DNA from 2 places in the Streptomyces sp. NPDC021012 genome. Region 2 is predicted to be linked to the other one. Evidence: predicted binding sites of a transcription regulator. Region 2 holds the regulator's gene; the other holds the start of a gene.
What was found. Region 2 encodes HspR, which represses chaperone genes until heat shock. Its sites were predicted from a motif close to TTGAGNNNNNNNNNCTCAA; they were not measured.
Positions count from the first base shown of each region.

Region 1: the regulator HspR is predicted to act here: its motif matches at 923-941, upstream of lon (endopeptidase La).

Region 1 covers NZ_JBIRQU010000001.1:271,830-279,510, reverse strand. The annotation lists gene ACH4TP_RS01255 (hypothetical protein) at 1-125, opposite strand, end outside; gene ACH4TP_RS01250 (GNAT family N-acetyltransferase) at 185-832, opposite strand; gene lon (endopeptidase La) at 964-3,375, shown strand; gene ACH4TP_RS01240 (DUF4240 domain-containing protein) at 3,475-4,068, shown strand; gene ACH4TP_RS01235 (lytic polysaccharide monooxygenase) at 4,079-4,966, opposite strand; gene ACH4TP_RS01230 (lysozyme) at 5,165-6,004, opposite strand; gene ACH4TP_RS01225 (MarR family winged helix-turn-helix transcriptional regulator) at 6,223-6,705, shown strand; gene ACH4TP_RS01220 (hypothetical protein) at 6,792-7,583, opposite strand.
Region 2 covers NZ_JBIRQU010000005.1:130,815-138,495, forward strand. The annotation lists gene clpB (ATP-dependent chaperone ClpB) at 1-1,568, opposite strand, end outside; gene ACH4TP_RS18040 (pyridoxamine 5'-phosphate oxidase family protein) at 1,692-2,096, shown strand; gene ACH4TP_RS18045 ((2Fe-2S)-binding protein) at 2,201-2,518, opposite strand; gene ACH4TP_RS18050 (hypothetical protein) at 2,527-2,739, opposite strand; gene ACH4TP_RS18055 (helix-turn-helix transcriptional regulator) at 2,873-3,853, shown strand; gene ACH4TP_RS18060 (heat shock protein transcriptional repressor HspR) at 3,922-4,356, opposite strand; gene dnaJ (molecular chaperone DnaJ) at 4,361-5,533, opposite strand; gene grpE (nucleotide exchange factor GrpE) at 5,567-6,214, opposite strand; gene dnaK (molecular chaperone DnaK) at 6,211-7,681, opposite strand, start outside.

The DNA.
Region 1 (7,681 bases), on a different contig from region 2:
CTCGACGACGGTCCGCCGGGCGCGGACGGCACCCCGGGGCCGCAGCCGCTCAGGCCGCCGGCCAGGGCCCCCGTGAGCAGCAGGGTCCCGCACCACGTCCACGCACTCCGTACGTCTCGCACCATGGACCGAGCATGCCCCGTTCCGGGCCCCGCGCGCAGCCGGACGGCCGCGATTCCACCCCTCAGTGGTCTTCCGGTCCCGTCCGTACGATCCCGGTGACCGGGCACCGGTAGCGCCAGTCGAGCGCGTCGTACAGGGCGAGGCCGTCCGTGGTCGCCGCGAGCACCCCGGTCCCGGCGCCCGCCTGGGCGGCGGCGGCCTCCAGGGTGCGCACGACGTTCGCGCCGAGGCCGCGGCGCCGGTGCGCGGGGTCGGTCTCGATCTGGTCGGCGACGGCGGTGGAGCCGGTCGGGGCGATCTGGCCGCGGGCGGCGAGGGTGCCGTCCGGGGCGAGGATCCGGACCCGGATGACGCCGTCCTCGACCTCGGTGGTCCTGGCGTACCCCTCGGGCGGCGCGGGGCGGGCGCCGGGGTCCAGCGGCTTGACCATCATGAAGCCCGGGTCGTCGGGGACGGTCCAGCCCTCGGTGATCCACCGCCCGGCCTCCTCCGGGCCCGCCATCACCTTGAGCCAGCTGTACGGCGTGGTCAGCCGGGCGCAGAGCGCGCCGACGGAGGCCGCGTCGGGGGCGGGCAGGACGTGCCGTACGACGTGCCGGGGCAGGCCCACGTCGATCCGGTGGCCCCAGGGCTCGGCGACGGCGGGCGGGGTGCCCCGGGAGACGGTCCAGCCCGCCACCCAGGCTTCCGTAAGGGATGCTATATCCATGGAGGTATTACATCGGCTCCATGCGGGCGCATGCGGGAGTGATCGCTCAGAGCGAACGGGCGTCCGGGAACATCCCCGGGCTCACAAGCATTGAGTGCGTATAGCTCAACTTGACTGCCGAAGGGGAGATCATGGCTTCTGAGTCCATGGCGTCCGTGCCGCTCACTCTGCCTGTGCTGCCGCTCGACGACGAGGTCGTGCTGCCCGGCATGGTGGTGCCGCTGGACCTGTCGGAGAACGACGTACGGGCCGCCGTCGAGGCCGCCCAGGCCGCCGCCCGCGGCGGCGCGGGCAAGCCCCGCGTGCTGCTCGTGCCGCGGATCGACGGGACCTATGCCGGCACCGGCGTCCTGGGCATCGTCGAGCAGGTCGGACGGCTGTCCGACGGCGATCCCGGCGCACTCATCCGCGGCCTCGGCCGCGTCCGCATCGGCGCCGGTACGACCGGCCCCGGCGCCGCCCTGTGGGTCGAGGGCAGCACCGTCGAGGAGGCCCTGCCCGACCCGCTGCCCGGCTCCGTGACCGAACTGGTCAAGGAGTACAAGGCACTTGCCACCAGCTGGCTCAAGAAGCGCGGCGCCTGGCAGGTCGTCGACCGCGTCCAGCAGATCGACGGCGTCGGCGCCCTCGCCGACAACTCCGGTTACTCGCCCTTCCTCAGCGTCGAGCAGAAGGTCGCGCTCCTGGAGACCTCCGACCCGGTCGCCCGCCTCAAGCTCGCCACCGCCCAGCTCCGCGAGCACCTCGCCGAGCAGGACGTCGCCGAGAGCATCGCCAAGGACGTCCAGGAGGGCGTCGACAAGCAGCAGCGCGAGTTCCTGCTCCGCCGCCAGCTCGAAGCCGTCCGCAAGGAGCTCCGCGACCTCAACGGCGAGACCGAGGGCGACGAGTCCGACGACTACCGCGCCCGCGTGGAGGCCGCCGACCTGCCCGAGAAGGTGCGGGAGGCCGCCCTCAAGGAGGTCGAGAAGCTGGAGCGGTCCAGCGACCAGTCCCCCGAGGGCTCCTGGATCCGCACCTGGCTCGACACCGTCCTCGAACTGCCGTGGAACGAGCGGACCGAGGACCGGTACGACATCCGGGGCGCCCGCGCGGTCCTGGACGCGGAGCACGCCGGCCTCGACGACGTGAAGGAGCGGATCACCGAGTACCTGGCGGTGCGCAAGCGGCGCTCCGACCGCGGCCTCGGTGTCGTCGGCGGCCGTCGCGGCGGCGCCGTGCTCGCCCTCGTCGGGCCGCCCGGCGTCGGCAAGACCTCGCTCGGCGAGTCCGTCGCCCACGCGATGGGCCGGCAGTTCGTCCGGGTCGCCCTCGGCGGCGTACGGGACGAGGCGGAGATCCGCGGCCACCGGCGCACGTACGTCGGCGCCCTGCCCGGCCGGATCGTCCGCGCCATCAAGGAGGCCGGGTCCATGAACCCGGTGGTCCTGCTCGACGAGATCGACAAGGTCGGCTCCGACTTCCGCGGCGACCCCGCGGCGGCCCTCCTCGAAGTCCTCGACCCCGCGCAGAACCACACCTTCCGCGACCACTACCTGGAGGTCGAGCTCGACCTCTCCGACGTGGTCTTCCTGGCCACGGCGAACGTCCTCGAAGCCATCCCCGAGGCGCTCCTCGACCGCATGGAGCTGGTGCGCCTGGACGGCTACACGGAGGACGAGAAGGTCGTCATCGCCCGTGACCACCTGCTCCCGCGCCAGCTGGAGCGGGCCGGTCTGGAGACCGGCGAGGTCGTCCTGGAGGAGTCCGCGCTGCGGAAGCTGGCCGGCGAGTACACCCGGGAGGCGGGCGTCCGCACCCTGGAGCGCTCGATCGCCCGGCTGCTGCGGAAGGCCGCGGCCCAGCACGAACTGGGCGACCGCGAGCTGCCGTTCACGGTCGGGGCGGACGATCTGCGGGAGCTCATCGGGCGCCCGCACCACGTGCCGGAGTCGGCCCAGGACCCGGCGGAGCGGCGGACGGCCGTGCCGGGTGTCGCCACCGGGCTCGCCGTGACCGGCGCGGGCGGTGACGTCCTCTTCGTGGAGGCCTCCCTCGCCGACCCGGAGACGGGCGCCGCCGGGCTGACCCTCACGGGCCAGCTGGGCGACGTGATGAAGGAGTCGGCGCAGATCGCGCTCTCCTTCCTCCGCTCGCACGGCGCGGAGCTGGAGCTGCCCGTCACCGGCCTCAAGGACCGGGGCGTGCACATCCACTTCCCGGCGGGCGCGGTGCCCAAGGACGGGCCGAGCGCGGGCGTCACCATGACGACCGCCCTCGCCTCCCTGCTGAGCGGCCGGCTCGTCCGTACGGACGTGGCCATGACCGGCGAGGTCTCCCTCACCGGCCGGGTGCTGCCGATCGGCGGCGTGAAGCAGAAGCTCCTCGCCGCGCACCGGGCGGGCATCACGACGGTCGTGATCCCCAAGCGGAACGAGGCCGACCTGGACGACGTCCCGGCCGAGATCCTGGAGAAGCTGGAGGTCCACCCGGTGACGGACGTCCGCCAGGTCCTGGAGATCGCCCTCGCCCCGGCGGTGGTGCCGGTGGACGTGGCCGCGTAACTCCCCGTCCACGGGAGCGGGGTGCCGATCGGGCACCCCGCTCCCGCGCGTTCGGATCTCGTTACCCGGATGTCGGTCGGGACTGGCATCCTCGTACGCATGAACGACGACGCCTTCTGGGCTCTCATCGACGAGTTGAGCCGCCGGACCGGTGACCGGGACGAGCGACTGGAGTGGCTGCGGGAGGAGTTGCTCCGGCGTCCGGCGGCCGAGAGCGTGGAGTTCCAGGTGTGGCTGGAGCGGGCGACCGAGCGCGCCGACACGCGCGCGGTGTGGGCGGCGGCGAACCGGATCGAGGGCGGCCACTGCACCGAGGACGGCTTCCACTACTTCACGCTCTGGCTCGTGGGCCAGGGGCGGAAGGCGTACGAGTCGGTCCTCGCCGACCCGGACGCCCTGGCCGACCTGCCGGGGATACGGGCGCTCGTGGGCCGGCACGAGGACGAGTGGGACGACGACGAGTGGCCCGAGTGGGAGGAGCTCGACTACGTCGCCCAGGACGCGTGGGACGAGCTGACGGGCCAGGAGGGCGACGACGGCGAGGAGTTCCTCGACGCCGTCGAGGAGGCGGAGGACGCCGCGGAGGCGGCGGGGGAGTGGGAAGAGGGCGAGCGGCCTCGGGCGTCTCGGCCGGAGGGGTCGGCGATGCCCCGGCTCACCGCCCTCTTCCCCGTCGGTGCCTCCCGCTCCTAGGCGGGGACGCCTAGGAGGCGGAGGAGTTGCGGCGGCGGCCCAGGAGCAGGCTGCCGCCGGCGAAGGCGGCGAGGGCGCCCGCGCCCGCGAGGGCCGTCGGGAGCGGCGAGGAGGAGGCCCCGGCGGTCTCGGCGGAGAGGGCCGGGGGCTGCTCGTCGCCGCCGTGGCCCGCGTGGCTCACGGTGGACAGCTCGGCGCCCGCGGCGATCTTCGCCTCGGTCGGGGCCTGGGCCCCGGCCGTCGTCGCGGAAGCCGTCGCCGCCCCGCCGAAGGTGACGTCCGAGCAGCTGTAGAAGGCCTCGGGGCTGTCGTTGCGCTGCCAGATCTTGTAGACGATGTGGCGGCCGGTGCGGGCCGGGAAGGTGCCCTTGAAGTTGTAGTAGCCGTCGGTCGCGGTGCGGGCGGTGTCGTAGACGGCGACGGGCGTCGGGTCCAGGTCCGACCACTTCAGGGGCTTGGTCGGGTCGAAGCCGGCCTTGGTGATGTAGACGGTCATGGTGCCCGAGTGCGGGGCCGTCACGCGGAACTTGAAGTCGAAGGAGCCGGCGGCGACGGCCGTCGCCGGCCAGTCGGTGCGCGCCCAGTCCAGGGCCCGGTACTTCTCGCGGTTGGCCGAGCAGAGCTTGCCGTCCGGGATGAGGGCCTGGTGCTGTCCCGCGGCGTTGGCGATGTTGACCTCGTTCCAGTCGTAGAGCGGCTGGGTGCCGGAGTCGGCGACGAGGTCCTTGCACACCTGCGACTTGGGCGTCTCGGGGCCCTCGGCGTAGCAGGCCGCGATCCGGCTGACGGGGTTGAAGACGGCCCCGTGGGCGCCGGCCGCCGTGGGGGTGAGGCCGACGAGGGCGGCGGCTGACAGGGCGGCGGCGGAGACGGTGGCGGTGCGGCGGTAGGAGGCCATGCGGGGGCTCTCTCTCGTGCGTGGGGGAGTACGGGACGAGCAACGCGCGCTGGGCGTACGGAAGTTGCGTTCCGGGCGGCCGCGGTAGAGCGTCGCATTGGTCCATACCAATGAGCAAGAGGGTGGGCGGAAAAAGCCGAAGCGGCCCCCCGGGGTGCCGTGGGCCCGGGAGGCCGCCGTGGAGCGGGGAGCGCGGGGTCAGCCGTTCGCGAGCGCCTGCACGCGCGAGTAGTCCCCGTTGAAGTGGTCGTGGTCGCCGACCGTCGGGCCGGAGGAGGTGTACTGCCAGATCGTGTAGTACGGCCAGCCGGCCGGGAGTTCGCCGACGTCGGAGGCGTACCGCGCGATCCACAGCGGGTTGGTGGAGGAGAAGGCCGCGGAGTTGCCGGTGCACTGCTTCCACCAGCTCGTGGCCGTGTAGATCACCGGGTCGCGGCCCGTCCGGTACTTGTACCGGTTCACGAAGTCCTGGATCCACGCGACCATCCCGGACGCCGTCTTGCCGTAGCAGGTCGCGCCGTACGGGTTCCACTCGATGTCGAGCACGCCCGGCAGCGTCTTGCCGTCCCCCGACCAGCCGCCGCCGTTGTTGACGAAGTAGTCGGCCTGGGCGGCTCCGGTCGTGGTGTCCGGGGTGGCGAAGTGGTACGTGCCCCGGATCATGCCGACGTTGTAGGAGCCGGTGTACTGCTGGTTGAAGGAGGTGTTCTTGTAGTAGGTGCCTTCCGTCGCCTTGACGTAGGCCCATCTGACGCCGCTGTTCCACAGGGTGGACCAGTCCACGTTGCCGTTGTGGCTGGAGACGTCCACGCCCTCCGTCTGGGTGGCGAGGATCGACGCGGGGCCGGTCTTGGGGCCCTGGCCGTCGTGCGCGATCACGCCCATGCCCATGTAGGCGGAGCCGCGCGCGGGGGTCGCCTTCCGGGCGCCCGGGTCCTGGGCGGCGGTGGCGGTGCTGGAGAGGCCGAGGGGGAGGAGGAGGGCCAGGGCCGCGAGGCCGGCGCCGGCGAGGGTCGTTCCGGATCTGTGCACACGCATTGCGTGCCTCCGAAAGGCTTGGCGGGGATGTCGGCACGTCCTGGAATGGACATGTCATTCAGGGCTTCCGGAGAAGACGCTACGCACGTAGACCCACCGGCGGAAGAGGGACTGGTCGCCGCCGTTGGTCTACGCCTGCGAAATACTGGGGGAGCTGCGGCGATGGACGCCCCGGTAAGAAACTTTCAGCGACCGGAAAGCGCGCGGGAGGTGCTGACGTGCACGGAAGCGGTACGGGACATGAAGGCCGGGCCACCACCGGCGGTGGTGTGGACCAGGAGTTCCTCGCCCTGGAACGGGAGCTGGCGGTCTTCCTCCGCCGCGCCCGCGCCCAGTCCGGCGAGATGGCCCGCGAGGTCCACCCCGAACTGGAGCCCGCCGCGTACGGCCTCTTCGTACGCCTCGACGACGCCGGACCCCAGCGGGCCACCGAACTCGCCGGGTACTTCGGCGTCGGCAAGGCCACCATGAGCCGCCAGCTGCGCGCCCTGGAGGACCTCGGGCTCGTCGCCCGCGACCCCGACCCCGCCGACGGCCGCGCCTCGCTCGTCCGCCTCACCGAGGAGGGCCGGGACCGCTTCCGCAGCGTCCGCGACGCCCGGCGCGAACGCTACGTCCGCAAACTCGCCGACTGGGACCGCGCCGAGGTGGCCGAACTCGCCCGCCTCCTGCACCACTTCAACGTCCGCTCGGAGGGCTGACCGGCAGGCCGGGGGTTCGGAGGGCTGAGGGGCCGGGGAGTACAGAGGGCCGAGGGGGCGGAGGGCAACGGCGGAGCCCGAGGGGCTCAGCGCTCCGACAGCTCCGCGTACACCGCCGTCGCGTCGTCGTGGAGCTTCCAGCGGTGCGCCCCGCCGGCCCGCGCGTCGGCCGCCTCCAGGGACCGCACCCTGCGCAGCAGACCGGCCGGGCCCTCCTCGCGCAGGACGCCGAAGCAGTCCGCCCAGTCGCCCTCGCCGAACAGCTCCACCCAGCGGCTCGCCCCGTCCGTGAGCGCCGCCAGGGCCCGCACCTCCGCGCGCGGGCTCCTCCCGGTCACCGCCCGCCCCGCGACCGCGGGGTCGGCCGCCGCCGTGAAGAAGCCGCCCTCCCGGTTCCGCAGCCGGTCCGTCGCCGCCAGGGAGCGCCGCACCTCGTCCGGCACCCGGTCCAGCCGGTCGTCGAGCACGGCCCGCACCGCCCCGTCCGGAGACTCCAGGAGGAGTACGGAGTCGGAGAGGACCAGGTGCTCGACCGACGCCCCGTCCCAGCGGGCGAGCACCACCGTCGCCTGAGGCGTTCGCACGTGAGAAAGGTCACAGGTGTCGCGGTGGGCGTCCGCGGTGCGCCGGATGGCCAGGGACAGGATCTCGGACAGGGTCAGGTCCCGGCGGGAACCGGACAGTTCGGTCAAAGCCCCGCCCAGTCGCGCGGTGAACCACGGGACCGTGTGCACACAACCGTCATCACCGGCGGGAGGTGTGACGCCGTCGAGCAGGACGACCGTCCCCCCGCTCCCCGAGGCGGGCAGAGCTGCGGCCACCCAGTCCTCGTTGGGGCGTTCGGGGCTGCCGGGAAGAGAGGCGGCTTCGCTGCGCATGGCGTCCAGTGTGCCCGCCCCCGCGCATTCCCCGGCGGACTCCTTCACCGGACCTGCAAATGACCGGAAAAGGCCTGTACCAAGCCTGCGGAAGCGGC
Region 2 (7,681 bases):
GCCTCCGCCTCGGTGGCGGCCTCCAGCTCCCGCTCCAGGCCGGGGATCTCCCCGTACAGCAGCTTGGAGGCGGTGTCGAAGTCGCCGTCGCGCTGGGCGCGCTCGGCGCGGCCGCGGGTCTCGTCGAGGCGCTCCTTCAGCTCGCCGACCCGGTTGAGGGACTGCTTCTCCTTCTCCCAGCGGGCGGTGAGGCCGCGCAGCTCCTCCTCGCGGTCGGCGAGGTCCCGCCGCAGCTTCTCCAGGCGCTGCTTGCTCGCCGCGTCCGTCTCGTTCTTCAGAGCCAGCTCCTCCATGCGGAGCCGGTCCACGGAGCGCTGGAGCTCGTCGATCTCGACGGGCGAGGAGTCGATCTCCATGCGGAGCCGGGAGGCCGCCTCGTCGACGAGGTCGATGGCCTTGTCGGGGAGGAAACGGGAGGTGATGTACCGGTCGGAGAGGGTTGCGGCGGCCACCAGGGCGGAGTCGTTGATCTGCACCTTGTGGTGGGCCTCGTACCGGCCCTTGAGGCCGCGGAGGATCGCGATGGTGTCCTCGACGGTCGGCTCGGCGACCAGGACCTGCTGGAAGCGGCGCTCCAGGGCGGGGTCCTTCTCGATCCGCTCGCGGTACTCGTCGAGGGTGGTCGCGCCGACCATGCGGAGCTCGCCGCGGGCCAGCATCGGCTTGAGCATGTTGCCGGCGTCCATGGCGGAGTCGCCGCCGGCGCCCGCGCCGACGACCGTGTGCAGCTCGTCGATGAAGGTGATGATCTGGCCGTCGCTCTCCTTGATCTCGGAGAGGACGGTCTTCAGGCGCTCCTCGAACTCGCCGCGGTACTTCGCGCCCGCGACCATCGCGCCGAGGTCGAGGGAGACCAGCCGCTTGTTCTTCAGGGACTCGGGCACGTCGCCCTTCACGATCCGCTGGGCGAGGCCCTCGACGACGGCGGTCTTGCCGACGCCGGGCTCACCGATGAGGACCGGGTTGTTCTTGGTGCGGCGGGACAGCACCTGGACGACGCGACGGATCTCGTGGTCGCGGCCGATGACCGGGTCCAGCCTGCCTTCGCGCGCGGCGGCGGTGAAGTCCGTGCCGAACTTCTCCAGCGCCTTGTACTGCCCCTCCGGGTCGGGTGTGGTCACCCGGCGTCCTCCCCTGCTCTTCTCGAACGCGTCGAGCAGCTTCCTCGCGCTCGCGCCCTGCGCGTCGAGGATCTCACCGGCCTGGCCGCCCTTGGCGGCGATGGCCACGAGCAGGTGCTCGGTCGACAGGAAGTCGTCGCCGAGCTCCTTGGCGCGCTTGTCGGCGTCGGCGATGACGGCGAGGAAGTCGCGGTTGGGCTGCGGGGGCGCGACCGTGGACCCGGTGACGCTCGGCAGGGCGGCGAGCAGCCGCTCCGCGCCGGCGCGCACGACGGCCTGGTCGGCCCCGACGGCGGCCAGCAGGTCGGTGATGTTCTCGTTGTCCTGACCGGCCAGGAGGGCAAGGAGTAGGTGGGCGGGGGTCAGGTCGGCGTGCCCTTCGGACACGGCGCGGCTGCTCGCCGCGTTGATCGCGTCCCGGCTCCTGTTGGTCAGTTCGGCGTCCACGTGCGGTGCTCCTCCTCGAACGTCGTGGGTCCACTTCTCTCTATGACCCTTCCAACGTACACAAAGTTGAGTCTATTCCGCTCAAGGTTTTGGTGGGAGCTCCGCCACGGGTAGTTTCCGGGCATGGCCACAGACCCCAGGAACCCGTCCGACTCGTACCTGAGCTTCTGGCGCGAGTACCACATGTGCACCCTGACCACCCCGCGCCCGGACGGCACGCCGCACGTCGTCGCGGTCGGCGTCACGTACGACCCCGAGGGCGGGTACGCGCGCGTGATCACCAACAAGAACAGCCGGAAGGTCGCCAACGTCCTGGCGGCGGGCGCGGAGGGCGCGCGGGTCGCGGTCTGCCAGGTCGACAAGGGGCGCTGGGCCACCCTGGAGGGCGTCGCCCGGATCCGTACGGAGGCCGAGGCGGTCGCGGACGCCGTCGCCCGCTACGCCGAGCGCTACGGGCGCGTGCCGAGCCCGAACCCGGACCGGGTCGTCATCGAGATCGCCCTCACCCGGGCGATGGGCCGCGCCTGACCGTCCGCACGGAAACGCACAGCGGCGCCATCGCGTTTCAGGTCCGCGATGGCGCCGCTGTGTGGGGGAAGTGCCGGAGCGATCTACAACGACGGGGGAATCGCTCAGGCACTGCGGGGGGTGGCGGTGATGGTCTCGGGTTCGATCAGCTGGTGGTCCCGCTGGTCGAGATTGACGAAGATCATGCCGTACCGGATGGCACAGCGGATGGGCTGCGGAGCGCCTCGGGGGCGGCGCAGGCAGCGGTACGCGCGGACGTCCTCGTCCTGTCCGCGGGCGACGACGATCGGCTCTCCGAAGAGCGTGACCTTCAGCGAGTCGCCACGGTGGGGGATTGCCGTGGCGAGGTCGACGAAGTGCCAGCCGGAGCGATAGGCCGAGGCCATCTCCCGGCGGAACCTGGAGTCATCGGGAACATTCATGTGCCCGTCTAGCTCCAGCCGGGATCCTGCACGGGGGCCACGCTCCAGCCCGGGTCGTCCACCACGGTGGGGGCCGCGAAGTGCCAGCCCGGGTCGAGCGGGGCGGCCTGCACGTGCGCCGGATCCGAGTGCCAGCCCGGGTCGAGGGCCACTCCCGCACCCACCGTGGCGGCCGCGATGAAGGCGACTCCGGCCGCCGCGCGTATGAGCTTCTTCATCATCACCGAGCAACCTCACTTGAAGGCAACGTCTCTTTTCCAACCCCCGCGAGTAAGACGATGGCCTACTCTCTGCGCCTGCACCACCAAACCCATGCATCATGTTCCTGAGATGCAGGAGCCTGGGGGTGTACATATGCGGAAACAAGCGGACGAAACAGGTCACCCACATTCGCACGCGGAACTGTGCGAAGCGGGCTCCGAGCTGTACGCGGCCGCTCTGCGGACCGGACGAATACCCCGGTCAGAGGCGGTCGAGGCACCGTGCCTCCTCGACCTCTCACTGCTCCACCCCGACCCGGACGACGCGCAGTGGCTCCGTCCGGTTCCCCCCTCCGCAGCGCTCGCCCAGCTGCTCCAGCCGATCGAACGGGAGATCCTCGACCGCCGGCGGCGCACCGTCGCCCTGTCCGACGCCTTCGAGCCGTTCATGGCCATCAGCGCCCACGACTCCCCCGCCACACACGCCATCAACGTCCTCGAGGGCATCGACCGCATCAACGCCACCCTCGACCGCGTCGTGGCCAACTGCCGCAGCGAGCTCCTCACCGTCCAGCCGGGCGGCGGCCGCCCCGCGCAGGCCCTCAGCGAGGCCCTCGACCGCGTCTCCCCGCTCCTGGGCCGCGGCATCAACATGCGCACGCTCTACCAGCACACCGCGCGCCACACCGAGCTCACGCTGACCTATCTGGAGCACGTGGGCCCCGAGGTCCAGGTCCGCACCCTCGAAGAGATCATCGACCGGCTGATCATCGTCGACCGCGAGGTCGCCTTCATCCCGGCCCGCAGCGACCGCCAGGTGGCCCTGGAGCTGCGCCACCCCGGCCTCGTCGCCTACCTCTGCGGCGTCTTCGACCAGTTCTGGCAGCTGGCGGTGCCGATCCGGGAGGAGATCCCGTACGACATCAAGACCGACGGCATCGGCGGCGTCCAGCGGTCCATCGCCAGGCTCCTCGTCGAGGGCCACGTCGACGAGGCCATCGCCCGGCGGCTCGGGATGAACGTACGGACCTGCCGGGCGCACATCGCCAAACTCGCCGCCGCCCTCGGCAGCGGCAGCCGGGCACAACTCGGCTATCTGATCGCCCAGTCGGGGATCCTCGAACGGGACAACTGAAAGAGGCCCCCTCCACCCGCGGGTGGAGGGGGCCTCTTCCGGACAGAAGCCCAGGCAGAAGCGAAGGGCTACTCGCCGCGCTTCGGGCGCCACACCACGAGGGCGCTCGCCTGCTGCACGTCGGTGTACGGGACCAGGTCCCGGCGGTACGAGGCGTGCACCTGGGCCTCGCGCTGGCGCAGCGTCGCCGCCGCGCCCTCGACCGCCGCCGACAGCTCGGACACCCGTGCCTGGAGCGCCGCGACCTGGTTCTCCAGTTCGATGATCCGCTTGATCCCGGCCAGGTTGATGCCCTCGTCCTGCGACAGCTGCTGCACCTGGCGGAGCAGCTCGATGTCACGGGCCGAGTAGCGCCGCCCGCGGCCCGCCGTGCGGTCCGGGGAGACCAGACCGAGCCGGTCGTACTGCCGCAGGGTCTGCGGGTGCAGACCGGAGAGCTGGGCCGCCACCGAGATGACGTACACGGGGCTCTCGTCGGTCAGCTCGTACGGATTGCGTCTCACCGGGTCACGCTCCCTTCGCGGCCTGGAACAGCTCGGCCCTCGGGTCCGCGGAGGCGGTCGCCTCGCGGAAGGTCTCCAGGGCCTCGCGTGCCTTGTCGTCGAGCTCCTTCGGCACCGCGACCTCGACCGTCACGAGGAGGTCGCCGCGCGTGCCGTCCTTGCGGACCGCGCCCTTGCCCCGGGCGCGCATGGTCCGGCCGTTCGGGGTGCCCGCGGGCAGCTTGAGGGTGACAGCGGGGCCGCCGAGGGTCGGGACCTTGATCTCGCCGCCGAGCGCCGCCTCCACGAAGGAGACCGGCACCGTGACGGTGAGGTTGTCGTCCCTGCGGCCGAAGACCGGGTGCTCGTCGACGTGCACGACGACGTACAGGTCGCCGTTGGGTCCGCCGCGCTCGCCCGGCGCTCCCTTGCCGCGGAGACGGATCTTCTGGTTGTCGCTGACGCCCGCGGGGATGCGGACCTGCATGGTGCGGGAGGACTTGGCCCGCCCGCTGCCCTTGCAGACCTCGCAGGGGTTCTCGGCGATGAGGCCGCGGCCCTTGCAGTCCACGCAGGGGTCGGTGAGCGAGAAGCCGCCGCCGCTGCCGCGCGAGACCTGCCCGGTGCCGACGCAGGTCGGGCACACGCGGGGCGTGCCGTTCTTGTCGCCGGTGCCGGAGCACGCCGTGCACGGCTGCTGGCTGGACATCCGCAGCGGGACGGTCGCGCCCTCGATGGCCTCGGTGAAGCTGAGCGTCACCTCGGACTCGATGTCCTGGCCGCGCCGCGGCTGGGTGCGGGCGCCCGCTCCCCCGCCGCGGTTGAACAGGCCGCCGAAGACGTCGCCGATGCCGCCGCCGCCGAAGCCGCCGCCCGCCCCGCCCTGGGCGCCCCCGAAGAGGTCGCCCAGGTCGAAGTTGAACGAGCCGCCGCCGGGGCCGCCGGCCCTGAAGCCGCCGTTCCCGAAGAGGGCGCGGGCGTCGTCGTACTCCTTGCGCTTCTTGGGGTCTCCGATGACGTCGTTCGCCTCGGAGATCTCCTTGAAGCGCGCCTCGGCGCTCGCGTCACCCTTGTTGGCGTCCGGATGGTTCTCGCGGGCGAGCTTCCGGTACGCCTTCTTGATCTCGGCCTCGGTGGCGTCCTTGGGGACGCCGAGAACCTTGTAGTAGTCCTTCTCGACGAAGTCCTTCGTGCTCATCGACGTCCCTCCTCCCGCGCACGGGTACGGCTGTTACTCGCTGTCCTTCTCGGACTTCTCGGACTTGCTGCCGGAGTCCTCCGACTCCTCGGCCTTCCCCTGCGCCCCGGGCTGGGGCTCGGCGACGGCCACGCGGGCGGGCCGGATGGTCCGCTCGCCGATCCGGTACCCCGGCTGCAGGATCGCCACGCAGGTCGTCTCGGTGACGTCCGGCGCGTACGAGTGCATCAGGGCCTCGTGGATCGTCGGGTCGAAGGGCTCGCCCTCCTTGCCGAACTGCTGCAGACCCATCTTGGCGACGACGGTCTCCAGCGATTCGGCCACCGACTTGAACCCGCCCACGAGCTCGCCGTGGTCCCGGGCCCGGCCGACGTCGTCGAGGACGGGCAGGAGCTCGGACAGGAGGCTCGCGACGGCGATCTCCTTGACCGTGACCCGGTCCCGCTCCACGCGGCGGCGGTAGTTCTGGTACTCGGCCTGGAGCCGCTGGAGGTCGCCCGTGCGCTCGGTGAGCGCCGTACGGGCCTGGTCCAGCTGCGCCAGCAGGGCTACATCCGTAGCGTCCCCGGCCGGGGCCGCCGAGTCCTCCGAGGAGGACTCGACGGTCTCGGCGGCGTCGTCAGCGGTGGCGCCGGAGGGGACGTCGGGCTTCTCCTCGAAGCCCGGGGTCTCCTCGGTCACGCCTGGCCGCCCTTCTCGTCGTCCACGATCTCGGCGTCGACGACGTCGTCGTCGGCCTTCGGGGCCTCGCCGCCGGCGGCCTGGGCGCCCTGGTCGGCGTACAGCGCCTGGCCGAGCTTCTGGGAGACGGCCGCGACCTTCTCGGTGGCGGTGCGGATCTCGGCGGTGTCCTCGCCCTTGAGCTTCTCCTTCAGCTCGCCGAGCGCGGTCTCGACCTCGGTCTTGACCTCGGCCGGGATCTTCTCCTCGTTGTCCTTGATGAACTTCTCCGTCTGGTAGACGAGCTGCTCACCCTGGTTGCGGGTCTCGGCGGCCTCGCGGCGGCGGTGGTCCTCCTCCGCGTACTGCTCGGCCTCCTGGCGCATCCGGTCGACCTCGTCCTTCGGCAGCGAGGAGCCGCCGGTGACGGTCATCTTCTGCTCCTTGCCCGTGCCCAGGTCCTTCGCGGTCACGTGCATGATGCCGTTGGCGTCGATGTCGAAGGCGACCTCGATCTGCGGGACGCCGCGCGGGGCCGGCGGCAGACCGGTCAGCTCGAACATGCCGAGCTTCTTGTTGTACGCCGCGATCTCGCGCTCGCCCTGGTAGACCTGGATCTGCACGGACGGCTGGTTGTCCTCGGCCGTCGTGAAGATCTCGGACCGCTTGGTCGGGATCGTGGTGTTGCGCTCGATGAGCTTGGTCATGATGCCGCCCTTGGTCTCGATGCCGAGGGACAGCGGGGTCACGTCGAGGAGCAGGACGTCCTTGACCTCACCCTTGAGGACACCGGCCTGGAGCGCGGCGCCGATGGCGACGACCTCGTCCGGGTTGACGCCCTTGTTGGCCTCGCGGCCACCGGTCAGCTCCTTGACGAGCTCGGCGACGGCCGGCATACGGGTCGAGCCACCGACGAGAACGACGTGGTCGATCTCCTTGAGGGCGATGCCCGCGTCCTTGATGACGTTGTGGAACGGCACCTTGCAGCGCTCGAGCAGGTCCGAGGTGAGCTGCTGGAACTGGGCGCGCGTGAGCTTCTCGTCCAGGTGCAGCGGGCCCTCGGCGGAGGCCGTGATGTAGGGCAGGTTGATCGTGGTCTCGGTCGAGGACGAGAGCTCGATCTTCGCCTTCTCCGCGGCCTCGCGGAGACGCTGGAGAGCCATCTTGTCCTTGGCCAGGTCCACGCCGTGGCCGTTCTGGAACTGCGTCACCAGGTAGTCGACGACGCGCTGGTCCCAGTCGTCACCACCGAGGTGGTTGTCACCGTTGGTGGCCTTCACCTCGACGACGCCGTCGCCGATCTCCAGGAGGGACACGTCGAAGGTGCCGCCACCGAGGTCGAAGACGAGGATCGTCTGGTCGTCCTTGTCGAGGCCGTAGGCCAGGGCGGCCGCGGTCGGCTCGTTGACGATGCGCAGGACGTTGAGGCCCGCGATCTCACCGGCCTCCTTGGTGGCCTGACGCTCGGAGTCGTTGAAGTACGCCGGG